Regions from separate parts of the Lactimicrobium sp. genome, predicted to be linked through region 1. Evidence: a T-box and tRNA genes for the amino acid it is inferred to sense, from the RefSeq annotation. Region 1 holds a T-box; the other holds one or more tRNA genes.
What was found. The T-box of region 1 lies ahead of ileS (isoleucine--tRNA ligase). A T-box ahead of a tRNA ligase gene usually reads a tRNA of that ligase, here a tRNA-Ile.
Positions count from the first base shown of each region.

Region 2: it encodes a tRNA-Ile, which carries the amino acid that the T-box ahead of ileS (isoleucine--tRNA ligase) is inferred to sense. The anticodon was not compared.

Region 1 is NZ_JAZHUW010000027.1:1,767-9,924, forward strand. It holds gene ileS (isoleucine--tRNA ligase) at 1-1,907, opposite strand, end outside; T-box leader at 1,957-2,145, opposite strand; gene SOI44_RS07420 (DivIVA domain-containing protein) at 2,133-2,615, opposite strand; gene SOI44_RS07425 (YlmH/Sll1252 family protein) at 2,628-3,368, opposite strand; gene SOI44_RS07430 (cell division protein SepF) at 3,361-3,780, opposite strand; gene SOI44_RS07435 (M42 family metallopeptidase) at 3,875-4,930, opposite strand; gene SOI44_RS07440 (V-type ATP synthase subunit D) at 4,917-5,555, opposite strand; gene SOI44_RS07445 (V-type ATP synthase subunit B) at 5,556-6,977, opposite strand; gene SOI44_RS07450 (V-type ATP synthase subunit A) at 6,992-8,158, opposite strand, start outside.
Region 2 is NZ_JAZHUW010000015.1:6,837-14,994, reverse strand. It holds gene SOI44_RS05305 (histidine phosphatase family protein) at 1-511, opposite strand, end outside; tRNA gene SOI44_RS05300 (tRNA-Thr) at 577-649, shown strand; gene SOI44_RS05295 (Crp/Fnr family transcriptional regulator) at 928-1,623, shown strand; gene iadA (beta-aspartyl-peptidase) at 1,614-2,762, opposite strand; gene SOI44_RS05285 (COG2426 family protein) at 2,787-3,284, opposite strand; tRNA gene SOI44_RS05280 (tRNA-Ile) at 3,429-3,502, shown strand; tRNA gene SOI44_RS05275 (tRNA-Ala) at 3,514-3,586, shown strand; gene SOI44_RS05270 (hypothetical protein) at 3,682-4,173, opposite strand; gene SOI44_RS05265 (P1 family peptidase) at 4,277-5,245, shown strand; gene SOI44_RS05260 (MATE family efflux transporter) at 5,301-6,668, opposite strand; gene SOI44_RS05255 (ABC transporter permease) at 6,810-8,158, opposite strand, start outside.

The DNA of each region.
Region 1 (8,158 bases):
TTGATGTTGCTCGGGCCAAGCTTGAGATCCTGCTTGAAGTCAGAAACCATTGCCCACAGACGGAATACATCTGCGCCATTCTTATTGATGATATCCATCGGGTTGACAACATTGCCCTGCGACTTGGACATCTTTTCACCCTTGGAGTCAACCACATAGCCATGGGAAAGAACCTCACGGTAAGGTGCTCTGCCCTTGACAGCCGTAGCGACAATCAGAGAACTGTTGAACCAGCCGCGGTACTGGTCAGATCCCTCAAAATACATATCACACGGGAATTCCAGACCTCTGTCTTCCAGTTCTGTCCAGGACGATCCGGAGTCAAACCAGACATCCATGATATCCTTCTCCTTGGTGAAGATACCATTCGGAGATTTCGGATTTGTGTATCCTTCCGGCAGCAGGTCCTTTGCCTCACGTTCAAACCAGACATTGGATCCATACTGGCCGAACAGATCTGCTACATGTTCAAAGACATCCTTTTCCATGATCGGAGAGCCGTCTTCACAATAGAAGATCGGAATCGGCACACCCCACAGACGCTGACGGGAAATGCACCAGTCGCCGCGGTCATGGATCATATTGTGCATTCTCTTCTGGCCGAAGGAATTGTGCCAGACAACGTGATTGTCAATCTGGTCAAGCAGCTGGTCCTTGATCTTGTCAATGGAGCAGAACCACTGCTTCACGGCTCTGAAGATCACCTTCTTTTTGAGACGGTCATCATGCGGGTAAGCATGGACAATATTCTCTACAGCAAGCAGGCATCCCTTCTCATTCATATCATGGATAATAGCCTTGGAGCAGTCTTCAAAGAACATGCCCTGATACTTGCCGGCATTCTCGTTCATCTTACCGACAGAATCAACGGTATTAATCGGCGGGATTCCGTATTTCATACATACATTGAAGTCATCAAGACCATGGCCGCCGGCAGTATGAACAACACCGGTACCATCATCGGCGGTAACATGATTGCCAAGCAGGGTCGGGCACTCCTTGTCAAAGACAACATGATGATAGGTAATGCCTTCCAGCTCTTTTCCTTTGAAAGTACGCAGAACGCCCTGGTTTTCCAGCTGGAACTTAGCCAGCAGCTTATCCACAAAGTCGGCCAGCATAATCAGCTTGCCCTTCTCTGTCTTGACTTCGGCATAAACAAGATCTGCATTTAAGCAGACGGCTTCGTTGGAAGGAATGGTCCATGGGGTTGTGGTCCAGATGACATAGTAGTCATCCTGATCCAGTACACCTTTGCCATCGGCAATCTGGAAAGCCAGATAGATGGTCGCATCCTTGACATCACGGTATACGATTTCTGAGTCGGCAACAGCGGTCTCATTGTATGGAGACCAGTAGACCGGCTTGAGTCCCTGGAAGATCAGGCCGTCCAGTGCCATCTTCTCAAAGCAGCGGATCTGTCTGGCTTCAAATTCTTTCTTCAGAGTGATGTATGGGTGCTCATAGTCGGCGATCTGTCCCAGACGCTTTTCGGTTGCCATCTGCTGGGCAATCTGCTTGTGGGCATATTCTTCACACTTGGAGCGGAACTCTGCCGGAGAAAGCTTCTTTCTGTCAACACCAAGTTTCTGGATAGCATTTTCAATCGGCAGTCCGTGTGTATCCCAGCCCGGGAAATACGGTGTGTAGTAGCCGCTCATGGCATGTGTGCGGTTGATGAAGTCCTTGATCACACGGTTCATGGCCGTACCGGCATGGAGGTTGCCATTGGCATATGGCGGACCATCATGCAGAACAAATGCCTTCTGTCCCTTATGATGAGCAAGCAGATCCTGGAAGTAGTTGTTCTCTTCCCACTGTTTCAGAATACCCGGCTCTTTCTTAGCCAGATTGCCTCTCATCTCAAAGTCGGTGTTCGGCATGTTCAATGTGCTTTTGTAATCCATTCTTTGCCTTTCCTTTCCAAAGGGCGCCCATAAAAAAAGCGTCCCATTCTCTAAGGACGCTGTCAGCGCGGTACCACCTTAGTTCATGACAATATGCCATGCCCTCACTTATTCCTTAACGCGGAATCCACGATTGCTCACAGGTGATGTCCTGCTCTTTTCCACATGTCTGTTTTCACCATCCACAGACTCTCTTTAGTGCTGATAAAGGCAGGCGCGTCCTGATCAACGCATTTTCTTCTCTGCTTCATCCAGCCAGCGCAAATCCGGCATCTTCGGCAGCTGGAACTTATCCAGTTCTGCCTGCAGATCACTGAGTTCCTTCTTCATGTCCGTCTTGACATCACCGGCAGAATTGTACAGTCTTGACAGGTCCATCAGAATCAGGCGGGCAGTGCCAAGGGCTTCACGGATAATCTCATCCGCATTGTTCTGTGCTGTCGATATAATCTCATTGGCTTCCCGCAGGGACAGCCTGGCGATATCATCCGCCGCTGCCTGCTTTGCCTGCATATTCTGCAGCACAGCATTGTACTTCTTCTGCATGTCATCCAGACGGGCCGCATCCTCAGCAGCCTGCTGCTGGTACAAAGCAATTCTTTTTTCCAGCTCATCTACCTGTGCAGCATACTTCTCGACAGCATCATCCACCGCAAAACGATCATATCCATTCTTCATTACACGGAATGTCGGCCTTTTCGCTGTCAAAATCGTCACCTCTCAGATATACTGCTGGAACTTAGCCACGATCCGGTCCGAATGTGTCTTTCGTTCGTATCCTTCATACAGAAAACGACCGAACCCACGGATCGAAATCGTAACGTTATTATGGCACACTTCATCAGGCACATCAAGCGCAACATGATCGAACTGCACCATTCCAGCATGAATCATTTCCTTTGCTTTTGAGCGGGAAACATGGGTAATTGCTGCAACGATGGCATCGGCTCTCTCACTGGCTGCTACAGCCGTGAAGCTGCGCATCTGAAAGACCTGTGCTGGAAAGCTGTCCATTTGTTCAAAACGGACACTGAGCTGATTGATGCGGGTCATTTGATCAATCAGAAATGGTGCCATTGATACAGAGGTGTAGAGATAGATATTGCCGTCTGCGATCCAGAAATCGCCAAAGGCATCTCTTTCGATCTGCAGTGACATCAGTGCACCAAGGATATCCCGGTGGGAAATCTTCCGGAAGCGCTGGTCTGCTTTTGCTTTCAGACAGACAATATCAGAAAAGTCATCTTCCTCATCATAAAGGAAAATGACTTTTTGCTTTCTTGCCTGCGGATAACCGCCAAACCAGCGGACATGGGCGGATGGCACAAAGATTTTCTGCATGCGTGCTGTTTCTTCTTCATTCAGAAAGGAAGAACATGTATGCGTATGCCAGCGCTCACTTTTCTCCTGCAGATCATGCAGATGTGCTTCCAGAGAGGATTCGTCAGTATGCTCAGTCATCATCGCCGTCGAGCTTGATCTCGCCGTCAACGGCTACATTGCGCGGTGCACACAGAATCACATTATGGCCGATCTTCTGAATCGTGCCATCCAGAGCAAAGACAACACCTGTCAGGAAATCAATGGTGCGCTGGGCATAGTCTCTCTGCAGTCTGTGCAGGTTGACAACACATGCCCTTCTGTCCTTGAGATGTCTGGCAATCTCCTCAGCTTCTTCAAAGGAACGCGGCTCAAACAGAACCATGGCCGCATTAGTCGGCACACCGGTTACCTCTGTCCGTTTCTTTTCATAGGAGCTCAGCGGCTTAGCCTCACTCTGCCTGTATTCCAGTTCTTCATCTGCACCATCTTCATCATCGTCGTCATCATCTTCGACCGGTGCAATAAAATTTTTCAACTTTTCTAAAGCCACGCGTGGTACCTCCAATCACGTCTAACATTATAGCATGTAAGGTAGCTCATTCAACGTACGATTCATACCGAAAAAGAGCCTTGCTCAGGCTCTTTCAGAACGATTCAACCGCAGTTTTGTCCAGTCTTTCCACAAGTGCACAGGCCAGTCTGACCGCATTTTCATAATCACAGTATTTCACAAAACAGTTGGAACTGTGAATATAGCGGACCGGAATACCGATCACAATTGCAGGTACGCCATACTGCGTATTGACAGCAGCACCATTGGTGCCGCCGCCGCTGCGCACAGATTCCTGCACCGGAATACCAAGATTTCTGGCTGTATCCAGGGCAAACTTCTGGAATCTCCAGTTGGTAATCATGGAGACATCCATATGCCGCAGCATCGGTCCTTTGCCAAGTGCAGCCTGGATCATGTAATCCGGTGAGAAGGTATCATCAGCGGGACAGCCTTCAAAGCAGATCATGACATCCGGCTTCAAAGCCTCAGCATTGGCGCGCACACCTCTTTCCCCTACCTCTTCCTGGGCAGAGAAACATGCACTCAATGCACATGGCAGTTCCTTCTGATACATTCTCTTCAGCGTTTCGATTTCTGCCGCAACACCGATCCGGCAGTCAAATGCCTTGCCATAGAACAGATCACGCTTTTCATCATAGCGGCATGTGACATCCGGTACAGCCGGTGAGCCGATATGAATGCCAAGTGCCATAGTTTCCTGGGCACTTCGGCTGCCGCAGTCAAGGATCATATCATCGGGATCCAGCGGCTTATTGCGGTCAGCAGCACTCATGAAGTGAGGAGGTTTAGCCGCCACAACCGCTGGTACAAAGGTTCCTTTGTCTGTTTTGATGACAAAAGAATTGGCCGGCAGAGAAGACGGTGAAATACCGCCAAGACGCAGAAACTTCATGGTTCCATCGGGACGAATCGCCTGCACGATCAGGCCGACCTCATCCAGATGGGAATCCAGCATGACTCTGGGTTTGTCACTGTGAGCATCTTTCTCACAGCGGACATTGCGCATATGATCCTGCACGGTATCATACTCAGGCAGCTGGGATCTCACAAATGCAGCAGCGTCATCCTCAAAGCCGGAAGCGCCGAATACATCAGAAAGCCTCTCAATACGTTCAATTTGATTCATCTGCTGTACTTTCCTTCTTTTCCTTATTGGCCTTGATGACTTTCATACGTGAGAATTCCTCACGTTCCTTCTCTTCAAGGTCAGCACTCATAACCCTGATTTCTTCCTTGTAGCGGGGAATAACAATGTTGCGCAGAGCATTGGCACGTTTCTGGGTCGTGGAGATGGCATGGGCAAGACGGTATACGGTATTGTCTACCTCAGCCAGTACCATCGTGATCTCCTTCACCTTCTGAAACTGGATGTACGCTTCATCGATGGTCGCATTGGTATCTTCCATGCCATATGGAATATCTAAGGAATCCGGTTTGTCATAGCTCACCTTGGGAACTTCCACACCCATCACACTGCGATAGGTAACGTGAATCGTATCCTCAATCTTAGTGCGCCTTGCAACCCGGTCAATCACGCCGGAATAGACATTTGCCTGCTGCAGAAGGAAATATCCGGTCGCATATGCATCACTGATCTGTTCGCGCAGGGCCTTCACCTTCTCAACTTCATTCATCATTTCCTTGACAAGGATATTGCGCTTGCGGTCCATCAGCTCATAGCCGTTCTCGGCCAGAGCCAGCGATTTCTTCGCTTTGATCAGATTTCCTTTTGTTGCAGGTACGCCTGCCATTTATTTTTCCTCCTGCTCAAGGGCAAGAGCAATCGTGCGCTCAGCATGTTCCGGATCATAGTTCTGCTTGATCAGCTTCGGATCCAGACGGTCAAGAGCACTCTCAGGCAATGTGGACAGCAGTGCCCAGCCCAGATTCAGTGTTTCCTGAATGGAGCGGTTGGTATGGCTGCCCTGGCCGATGAAGATCGACTCAAAGCGGCGGCCGAATTCCATGTACTTCTTGTCCAGCTCAGACAGTTCATCTTCACCAATAACACTGGCAAGGGAACGGGCATCCTGCACCTTGGCATAGGACGCAAACAGCTGGTTGGCAACATCCTGGTGGTCTGCGCGTGTATAGCCTTCACCAATGCCATCCTTCATCAGACGTGACAGTGACTGCAATACACCGATCGGCGGATTGATGCCTTTGAGATACAGATCACGGTCCAGAACGATCTGGCCCTCGGTAATATAACCGGTCAGATCCGGCACCGGATGGGTAATATCATCGTTCGGCATGGTCAGGATCGGAATCTGGGTTACACTGCCCTTGCCGCCCTTGATGATACCAGCTCTTTCATACAGGGATGCAAGATCTGAGTACAGATAGCCAGGATAGCCTTTACGGGAAGGAATCTCACCCTTACTGGAAGAAATTTCACGCACGGCTTCACAATAGGAAGTCATATCGGTCAGAATAACCAGGACATTCATGCCGCACTCATAGGCCAGATACTCAGCGGCAGTCAGAGCACAGCGCGGTGTTAACATTCTTTCGACGATCGGGTCATCGGACAGGTTGACATACATGACAACCTTCTCCATGACACCGGTTTCCTCGAAGGATCTGCGGAACATGTCCGCGACATCGTTCTTGACACCTATAGCACCGAATACGATACAGAAGTTTTCACTGTCTTCACCAGTCAGATGGGCCTGACGGACAATCTGAATGGCAAGCTGGTCATGCGGCAGGCCGCTGCCGGAGAAAATCGGCAGTTTCTGGCCGCGGATCAGTGTATTCAGGCCATCAATGGCAGAAATACCTGTCTGGATATAGTTACGGGGATAGACACGGGATACCGGGTTCAGCGGCTTGCCGTTGACATCCTCAAACTTCTCAGGATACACCTCTCCCAGGCCGTCGATCGGCTCACCGACACCATTGAAGGTACGGCCCAGGATTTCTCTGGACAGACCGAGTTCCATCGGATGGCCGAGAAGCTTTGTCTTGACGTTGGTCTTGGACATGCCATCGGTGCCTTCAAACACCTGAATGACGGCCCTTTCACCTTCGATCTCGGTGACACGGCCGATCCGGGTGCTGCCATCGGCGAGCTCGATGGAAACCATTTCTTCGTTTGATACATTCTTGACATGATCGAGGGCAATCAGAGAACCCCTGACATCACTCAGTCCTAATAACTGCAGGCTCACACAAAGCCCCCTTTCTAAGCGATCGATGCCAGAGCGGCATCAATCTTGGCTGGATATTCATCCAGCATCTCAATTTTGTCATTCGGTACTTCGTACTTGATCTGAATCACCTTTTCGAAAATACCTGTCTCGACCATCAGCGATACCGGAATCTTCTTGGCCACATACTGGCTGCAGGCACGCTTCAGGTAATCAATCGTCTTGAGCATCTTGTACTGCTTCTGCAGGGAAACAGAAGTGTCATCCTTATGGAAGGCATTCTGCTGCAGGAAACCGACACGGATCACACGGGCAATCTCAAGGGTCAGTTTCTGATCTTCCGGCAGTACATCGGAGCCAATCAGCTTGACGACTTCCATCAGGTTGGACTCTTCATGCAGGATCTCCTGCATCTCAGAACGCAGATCCAGGAAATCATGAGCAACATTCTGATTGTACCAGTGGGACAGATCATCCACATATTCGGAATAACTGTCGGTCCAGTTCATGGCCGGGAAGTGTCTTGCATAGGCAAGGGACTTATCCAGTGCCCAGAAGCATCTGACGAAACGCTTGGTGTTGGCAGTAACCGGCTCAGAGAAATCGCCGCCCTGCGGAGAAACAGCACCGATCAGGGTGACAGATCCTTTGGATCCGGACAGTGTATCGACATAGCCGGCACGCTCATAGAACTGGGCGATACGGCTTGGCAGATAAGCCGGGAAGCCTTCTTCTGCCGGCATTTCTTCCAGACGGCCGGAGATTTCACGCAGAGCCTCAGCCCAGCGGGATGTGGAGTCGGCCATCAGGGCAACATGGTAGCCCATGTCGCGGTAATACTCGGCAATCGTAACACCGGTGTAAATACTGGCCTCACGGGCAGCCACCGGCATGTTGGATGTATTGGCAATCAATACGGTACGGTCCAGCAGCGGCTTGCCGCTCTTCGGGTCAGTCAGTTCACTAAACTCTTCCAGAGCCTGGGTCATCTCGTTGCCACGCTCACCGCAGCCGACGTAAATGATGATATCGGCATCACACCACTTGGCGATCTGATGCTGCATCATGGTCTTGCCGGCACCGAAGCCTCCCGGCAGAGCACTGGATCCACCCTTGGCAATCGGGAACATCGTATCAACGACACGCTGTCCGGTTACCAGCGGCATGGAAATCGGTTCACGCTTAAGGATCGGACGGGGTTT
Region 2 (8,158 bases), on a different contig from region 1:
GGGACAGCAGCACACATTCAAGACCAAAATGACAGAACAGGGCAATGGTATCGTGATTGCTGGCAACGGCATCATACAAATATCCATTGCGCTGATAGCCGTGCTTAGCCAGCAATTCATCAAAGCTGGAAACAACATGGTCATACTTTGCTTTCAGATCCACTGCCTCAAAAGCAGGATTTTCTGTCCAGTGATCCTTGTCAAAGAAGCGCTCATCCTGAGTCCAGACAGCAGGACGCCAGTCCCATGGCCTTGTTGGTTCAGTTTCATCGGTATGAACAACCGGAATATGAAACTCCTTCAGCCAGTCCAGTGTCACTGCCTGACGATTCATTTTCTTCAGTGTACAGGAAGCCGTAGCCTGTGCCCTGCCCATCGGTGAAACATAAAAATAGTCGATCTTTTCCTTTGCCAGCCGCTCCGCAAGATACTCCGCCTCACGCCATCCCTTCTCTGTCAGGCTGTCATGTGCATAGTCTGGCTCACAATGCCGCACCACCAGTATTCTCATTCCAATTCCTCCCAATCTCATTGAAAACAAAATACATCTCGATTATAATATCAAAGCTGTCATTTGCCGACTTAGCTCAGTTGGTAGAGCAACTCATTCGTAATGAGTAGGTCGTTGGTTCGATTCCGATAGTCGGCACCTCAGAAAAGCCCTTGAATAAAGGGTTTTTCTTTTGTTCGATATAATGTACATTCACAAAATCAGCTTCCAGGTACATCAAATGTTTTTTATTTTTGCAGAAATAATCCAGCAAATCCTCTGCAAGGCATATTTATATTACGATTTACAGTATCATCACAATATCAATAAGCGGCTTATCCGCGGTTCATTTTCATCATCTGTCTGCTGTCATTTCTTTGCTTTTTCAGCATGCGGACAACGTTGCCCCTTTTTCATGTTTCTCATATACTAAGGACATGGATCACGATAAAGAGTGCCCTTATCGGGCAAAAAATGAATACTGTACACATGCCATTCGTCTGTTTCAGAAGCTGCCGGAAGAAGATCAGGCTTCGCTGGTGGCACATGCGATGCACATCAAACGGCCGCGCGGTTCCATTCTGGCCGAAGAGAACAGCGAAATCGATGCGGTTGTCATCATCCGCAGAGGCAAGGTGAAAACCAGAAGAATTGATACCAATGGTGAGGAACATATTCTGGATGTCCTGCATGACGGCCAGGCAATCTGGCATGGCATGTTTCTGGAGGATCATGTCTACCACTATGATGTTGTGGCTCTGACGGATGTTTCTCTATGTCTGATCAAACGTTCTGATTTTATTGCCGTGCTTTCTGAGCACCCCTCTACGGCTTTATATCTGATTGAAATGCTTTCTACGGAACTGCAGGATGCCAATGAGAAAGCTTACCTGCTGTCTCTGCATGCAGTGGATGACCGGGTCGGTCAGTTTCTGCTGTTTCGTGATGCCCGCTGCATTGGCAAGGAGATTGAGCTTAAGCTGGATGACATTGCAGCATCCATCAGTTTACGGCCTGAGACCGTCTCCCGGGTAATCACAAAGTTTGAAAAAGAAGGTGCCGTAAGAAGACTGGGCCATGGCAAGCTGCTTGTCATAGACCGCAGGAAGCTTTCTGCGCTATCTCATGCCTGAAGATCCTGATAATAGCTTTTCGCGGTGACAATACCATCCTGCATCATGATCTTTCCTCTGGCAATCACGCCATCCAGGGAGAGATCATTTTTTAACAGCACCAGGTCGGCATCACTGTCTTTGCCAATGTGCCCTTTGTGAGGATACAGATCCAATGCAGTTGACACCGTCTTTGTAATTGGCATCAGAGCTTCAGAAAGAGACAAGTGCTCATCATTGACAAGATGGCGGACTGTATCAAACAAAGTTGCCATCTTTCCAATTCCCATTCCAATCAGCTTCTTGTCATCACTCCACACCGGGAAACTGCCATTGGAATCCGAAGACAATGTAATTCTGTCCCAGGATACCTTTTCCTTCGCAGCTGCCATCAGATGCGCTGTTCTGGCTGTCTCATTGCCGCTGGTAAAGTCAATATAGCCGCCCTTTGAGGCAAAGATCAAAGCATCCTCGTACGCATTCGCCACATGCGTCGGTCTGAACTGACGAATCGGAATATCCGTATTCTCTACAATGTCCAATACATCCTTGTATCCCTTTTTGCCCCTGCCCGTATGCATGTGCACAATACCTGGCTTTTTTGCCAGCAGGCCGGCTGTTCTTACCTGTGTGGCCAGACGTGCAAGCTCTTCCTTACTGACATTGGAAGAACGATGGTCACTGATGGCAATCTTGACGCCAATGATTTCATTGATAAACGCAACATCTTTTGCCACAGATCCTGTCAGGGTCGTGCTGGGATAGGCATAGGAACCTGTCAAACACCAGGCACTCATGCCTTCTTCCCGCAGTGCCTTTGTCTTGGCGACAAGTTCCTGCACGCTTTTGGCATTGCTGTCAGTGCCCAGCAGGCCAACCACAGAGGTCACACCATACCGGATGCAGTCACGCATCTGCAGCGGTGGAATCAAAGAGGCAAAGCCATCCTCACCGCCGCCGCCAATGATATGGACATGCTGGTCAAGAAAGCCCGGCACAAGCAGCTTGCCAGTACCATCAATAACCTTCATATCATCCTTATCCCAGTCAAAGTCAATCTGATGATCCACTTTGACAATACGGTCATTGCATACCAGTACATCATTGATGCCAAGATCTTCCGGTGCATACACATGCACATGCTTTATGATCAGAAACATACTTCACCTCCAAAAAAAGTCCGTTCAGTGTAAGAACGAACCAATCACGCCATACGATACAAGCGACATAATCACAGCTGCCAGGAAGACACCAAGCAGGATGGAAATACTTGCCTTCTTCAGGTCCATATCAAAGACAGATGCCACCAGAGAACCTGTCCAGGCGCCTGTGCCAGGCAGCGGAATACCAACAAACAGCATCAGTCCCCAGAAACCATACTTATCAATCTTTGGCTTGTTTTTAGCAGCCTTGGCTTCCAGCCATTCCACGAATTTACCCATGTGATGATCTGCCATGAAATGAAGAAGTTTTTTCAAAAGCAATAAGATAAACGGAATTGGCAGAATATTGCCGGCAACACAGAAAATCAAAGCTTTCCAGAGCGGAATGTTCAGCAGTCTGGCAACGATCAGACCCCCGCGCTCTTCAACAAGCGGAAACATTGAAACGATAAAGACTGACCACTCAGCCGAAATATGCTGTCCAATCGTGGACATGAACCAGTTAATGAAGCTGTTCATACATCCTCCTGAATGCGACTACTCTACCACATCCGCCATACGTGCTCAACCAGAGCTGATATACACCCTGGTAAAATTTGCGGAAAAATATTGTTGACATAAAAAGTTAGAATTGGTATTATAGACAAGCATTCGATGAGATATGGGCCTGTAGCTCAGGTGGTTAGAGCGCACCCCTGATAAGGGTGAGGTCGTTGGTTCAAGTCCATTCAGGCCCACTTCATCGTATGGGGTTATAGCTCAGCTGGGAGAGCACCTGCTTTGCAAGCAGGGGGTCAGGAGTTCGATCCTCCTTAGCTCCACTGATTACGGATGAGAAATCATCCGTTTTTTTCTCTGTTTCTTAAAAGGATGGGCGCTGCTATTCAGCGCCCATCCTTTGTTCTTATCCTTTTGCTTATTTCTGAGGAATCAGGGAAGCATTCATGCCCTGAAAGCGCGGCCTGCGTGCCTTGCTCAATCTGAACAAGCCGCTTACGGTAATACTGAGCTCCGGCAGTCTGCCCGGATAGCGCTCCGTATCATTCTTACGCATATATGCTCTGCCCTGCACAAGCACACGGTCACCAGCCTCAAACTCATATGCCTCATCAGCACGCCAGTCCTTGGCCGTAAAACTGATCACATCCACAGAGCCCTCGTCATCATGAACATGATAGTAATCACGGCTCTGTGTCTCTTTCAGCAGTGTCATGATCTTGCGGTCCTGGTTATGCAGTGTAATCCTGCCAAATGCCATCTTCTCATCCTTTTCCGGCCCCAGGTCTGAACGCAGATGCACAGCACCATCTTCCTCAATCGTTCCAATCGCCGTCACATAGTAGCAGATCACATTGTGATCATGATCCCGAATCGTTTCAAATGCAAAATAATCTCTAGGTCCCATCATTGTCAAATTTCTTCCCAAACTTGGATGTATTCTGTAAACATAGGCTTTATACCACATTTTTCTGTGACGTGCTACCATGAATTTGGAAAAGCGGAGGTTTCCCATGTCAACAATTCTGAAATCTATTCCTGTTACTGCCATTGACGGCTTCACCATCGGGCAGTGTGAAAATACCAATACGACAACGGGTGTTACCGTCATTCTCACTGGTGAAAAAGGTGCTGTCTGCGGTGTTGATGTCCGCGGCGGCGGTCCTGCCAGCCGGGAAAATGCCCTGCTCAATCCTCTTGCCGCAAACGATGCCGTTCATGCCGTTGTTCTCTCCGGCGGATCTGCCTTCGGTTTGGAAAGCAGCTGCGGTGTTATGCGCTGGCTGAAGGAAAGAAGCATCGGCTTTCAAACTGCATACGGGCCAGTCCCGATTGTTGTCAGTTCCTGCATCTTTGATCTTGGCATTGGTGATGCCAATGCCTGGCCGGATGCACAGATGGGCTATCAGGCCTGTCAGAGTGCCCCGAACTTCCTTGAAGGCAATCATGGTGCCGGCATGGGTGCAACGGTAGGCAAAGCCAATGGCATGGAACATGCTATGAAAGCAGGTATTGGCGCAGCAGCATTTCAGCTGAATGATCTGCAGGTAGGCGCCATTGCCGTCGTCAACGCCTTTGGCGATATCTATGATCCTGATACCGGCAGAAAGCTGGCAGGACTGCGGGATGATGATGGCACAATGACACCAAGCTGTGAAGAGGCACTGTACCAGATGGCACCGCAGCTGGCCCATACCAACACAACCATCGCTGCGATATTAACCAATGGCATCTTCAACAAGACAGAGCTCACCAAAATTGCCGGGATGGGCCATGACGGCTATGCCCGTGCCATCAATCCCGTGCATACCATGTTTGACGGTGACTCTCTGTATGCCCTGAGCCACCCTGCTGTTAAAGCAGACATCAATGTGGCAGGCACACTGGCCGCAAGAGCAGTCGCAAAAGCCATTGATGCCGCTGTTCTGCATACTCAGGCAGCTTTTGGACTGCCCTGTGCCAAAGACATGCTTGCAAAGTAAAAAAACAGGTTTTGAAGAAAGTCTGGCGTAAATCCAGTCTTCTTCATGACCTGTTTTATTTTACGGCATCCATAAGCTTTTCTCTCTGGCGGACAGAGCGTTTCAGCCAGCCTCCCTGGAAGTAATACAGGAAGAACATGGCCGAAGTCGCGATCCAGCTGATTGGATAGCATACAAGCGTATCAAACAGACGGGTGGCAGGGAAAAACAGGATCCACAGGATTCTGAATGCTCCAACACCAATTGCAGTCATGACCATAGGAACAACAGAATCACCGCATGCACGCATAGACGAGGAAAGAATCTCGACGCCACAGAATGTCACCCAGAACGGGCACATGTACCACAGCATCTGCATACCAATATTGATGACACCCTCATCTGGTGTAAACAGACGGTAAATCCAGCGGCCCAGCAGCAGGCATCCTAAAGAAATTGCACTGGCCCCGATGACATACATGAGCAATCCTTTATGAATGCCCTTCTTCACACGGGTAATATTGCCCGCCCCGAAGTTCTGGCCGCAGAATGTCAGCACTGCCTGTCCAAGTGCTGCCGAGGAATTCCAGAACAGGGCATCAATCTTGCCAAAAGCAGTAAATGCAGCGACGGTATCTGTACCATAGCTGTTGACACTGGACTGAATAAACAGGTTGGCGATGGAATACAGGCAGGACTGAATGCCCACCGGGAAACCGATGATAACAACGCTCTTGAGCACATTCCAGTCAACGGACAGATCGCGTATCTTAAATGCATAAATATCATCGGTTCTGGCCAGCACCCACAGTGTCAAAGCACAGGAAACAACTTCTGAAAGTACCGTTGCGATGGCAGCCCCAGCTACTGACCAGTGGAAGCCTACGACAAACAGAATATCCAGTACGATATTGGTAATACAGGATGCCGCCAGAAAATATAATGGGCGTTTGGAATCACCGACAGCACGCAGAATGCCGGCACCGTTGTTATAAATCAAAGACGGCACCATCCCGGTCAGATACAGGCGCATATAGGTCAGTGAGTAGCTGTAAATAGAATCCGGCACTTTCAGCAGATGCAGAATGGAAGGTGCTAGCAGAATACCGCCAACCGTAAAAATAATGCCAAGGATCAAGGACAGATACATAGAGCTGTCAACGGCCTTATGCACGCCTTCCTGCTGGCGGCTGCCATAGTACTGGGCAATGACGACGGTCGCACCTGAGCTTAATCCTACGACAAAGCCGACCAGCAGATTGATCACCGTACCAGTGGATCCGCCTACAGCGCCAAGGGCTTCCTTGCCGACAAAATTGCCAACAACAATGGCATCCACCGTGTTATAAAGCTGCTGAAACAAGGAGCCAAACATGATCGGAAAGAAAAAGAACAGGATCTGCTTCCCGATACTTCCCTCCAGCATATCATTCTTAGCATGCATGCTTATACCCTCCCTTCATTTTGATTTCATCATGAAAACAATGGCATCATGATACCACGATCCCGGTATCAGTAAAGCCGCTCAGCCTGAAAACAGCCTGTTTACAAGATGATATACCATTCAGACAAATATCGATGCATTTTATTCCACAGCCTTCAGTGATTCGGCCATGTTAATACGCCGGATAGATCTGCGCATCAGCAGATTTACAATCAATGTAAAGAGCAGTGTGATGACAAAGGAAAGTACATAGGACAGTGCTGTCACATGAACATCAAAGCACATGGTATTCACGACAATACGGGCCATGACTGCTCTTTCAAACAGGGTTCCTGCCGGCATGCCAAGCAGCCCTGCCAGAACAGAAAGAATGATGTTTTCACGCAGAACGTAGCTGTATGTCTCGCGCGGATAGAAGCCAAGCACTTCCACCGTGGCAATTTCACGGCTGCGCTCAGCAATATTGATACTTGTGAGATTGTAGATCACAACAAATGCCAGTGCACCAGAGATGATGACAATCATGGCAATGATGTAGTGCAGACAGGAAAGCGCGCGGTCTACGCTGCTGCGGGTCTCTGTAAGCCGCACCAGTCCTGTTACACCGGAAAGATCTGTCAGACGTGTGGCAAAATCATCTGAGACATCACTGCATTTCAACAGGTATGTATCCGCCTGCCATGAGGCATCGGTAAAGGAGGCATGATTATTCATGATGACGAAATTGCTGATATAGCAGTCAAAGATGCCGCTGACCTTCACGCGCATCTGGTTGTGGTCACTGTCTTCCATCACCATCTCATCACCCACTGACAGTTTCAGCTTGCGGGCAATACCTGTGCTGATGACTGCTTCACCATCCTTTGGAAAGGCAATCTGTTCACTGCCATAATGCAGATGCCAGTAATCTGAAAACGCATCGGTATCCGCAAACTGATACAGCGTTACACCATTGAGCTGCGTGTCCTGACCAACTGTCACACCAGTGGAACTGCCTTCCAGCATGCCGTCAATCTCCGTGCTCTTTTCAAGCTCACTTTCCACCTGGTCATGCACATCCGTTTTGAATGAAAGGGCCATATCATACGTCTGGACCTGGTCAAACTGCAAATCAGCGATATCCACCATGGAATCCTTGACGCCAAATCCTGTCACAAGCAGGCCGGTACAGCAGGCAATGCCGATCACAAACATCACCAGACGCTGGGGATAGCGGAAGGCATTGCGCAGACTGGTCTTCTGCAGAAAGGACAGATGTTTCCAGATGGAAAAACGTTCCAGGAAGATTCTTTTGCCATGGCGGGCAGGCAGCGGCCGCATCAGAGCAGCCGGCACACTGTCCAGTTCATGATGGCAGCTGTACCATGTACACAAAATCATGCCCAGCATCGTTACTGTCAGTGTCAACAAAGCAAGCTTCCATGAAAACAGATACGGCATGGATGCAAAGTGATAGCTGACCTGATAGGCTTTCCAGAAAATCTGCGGTA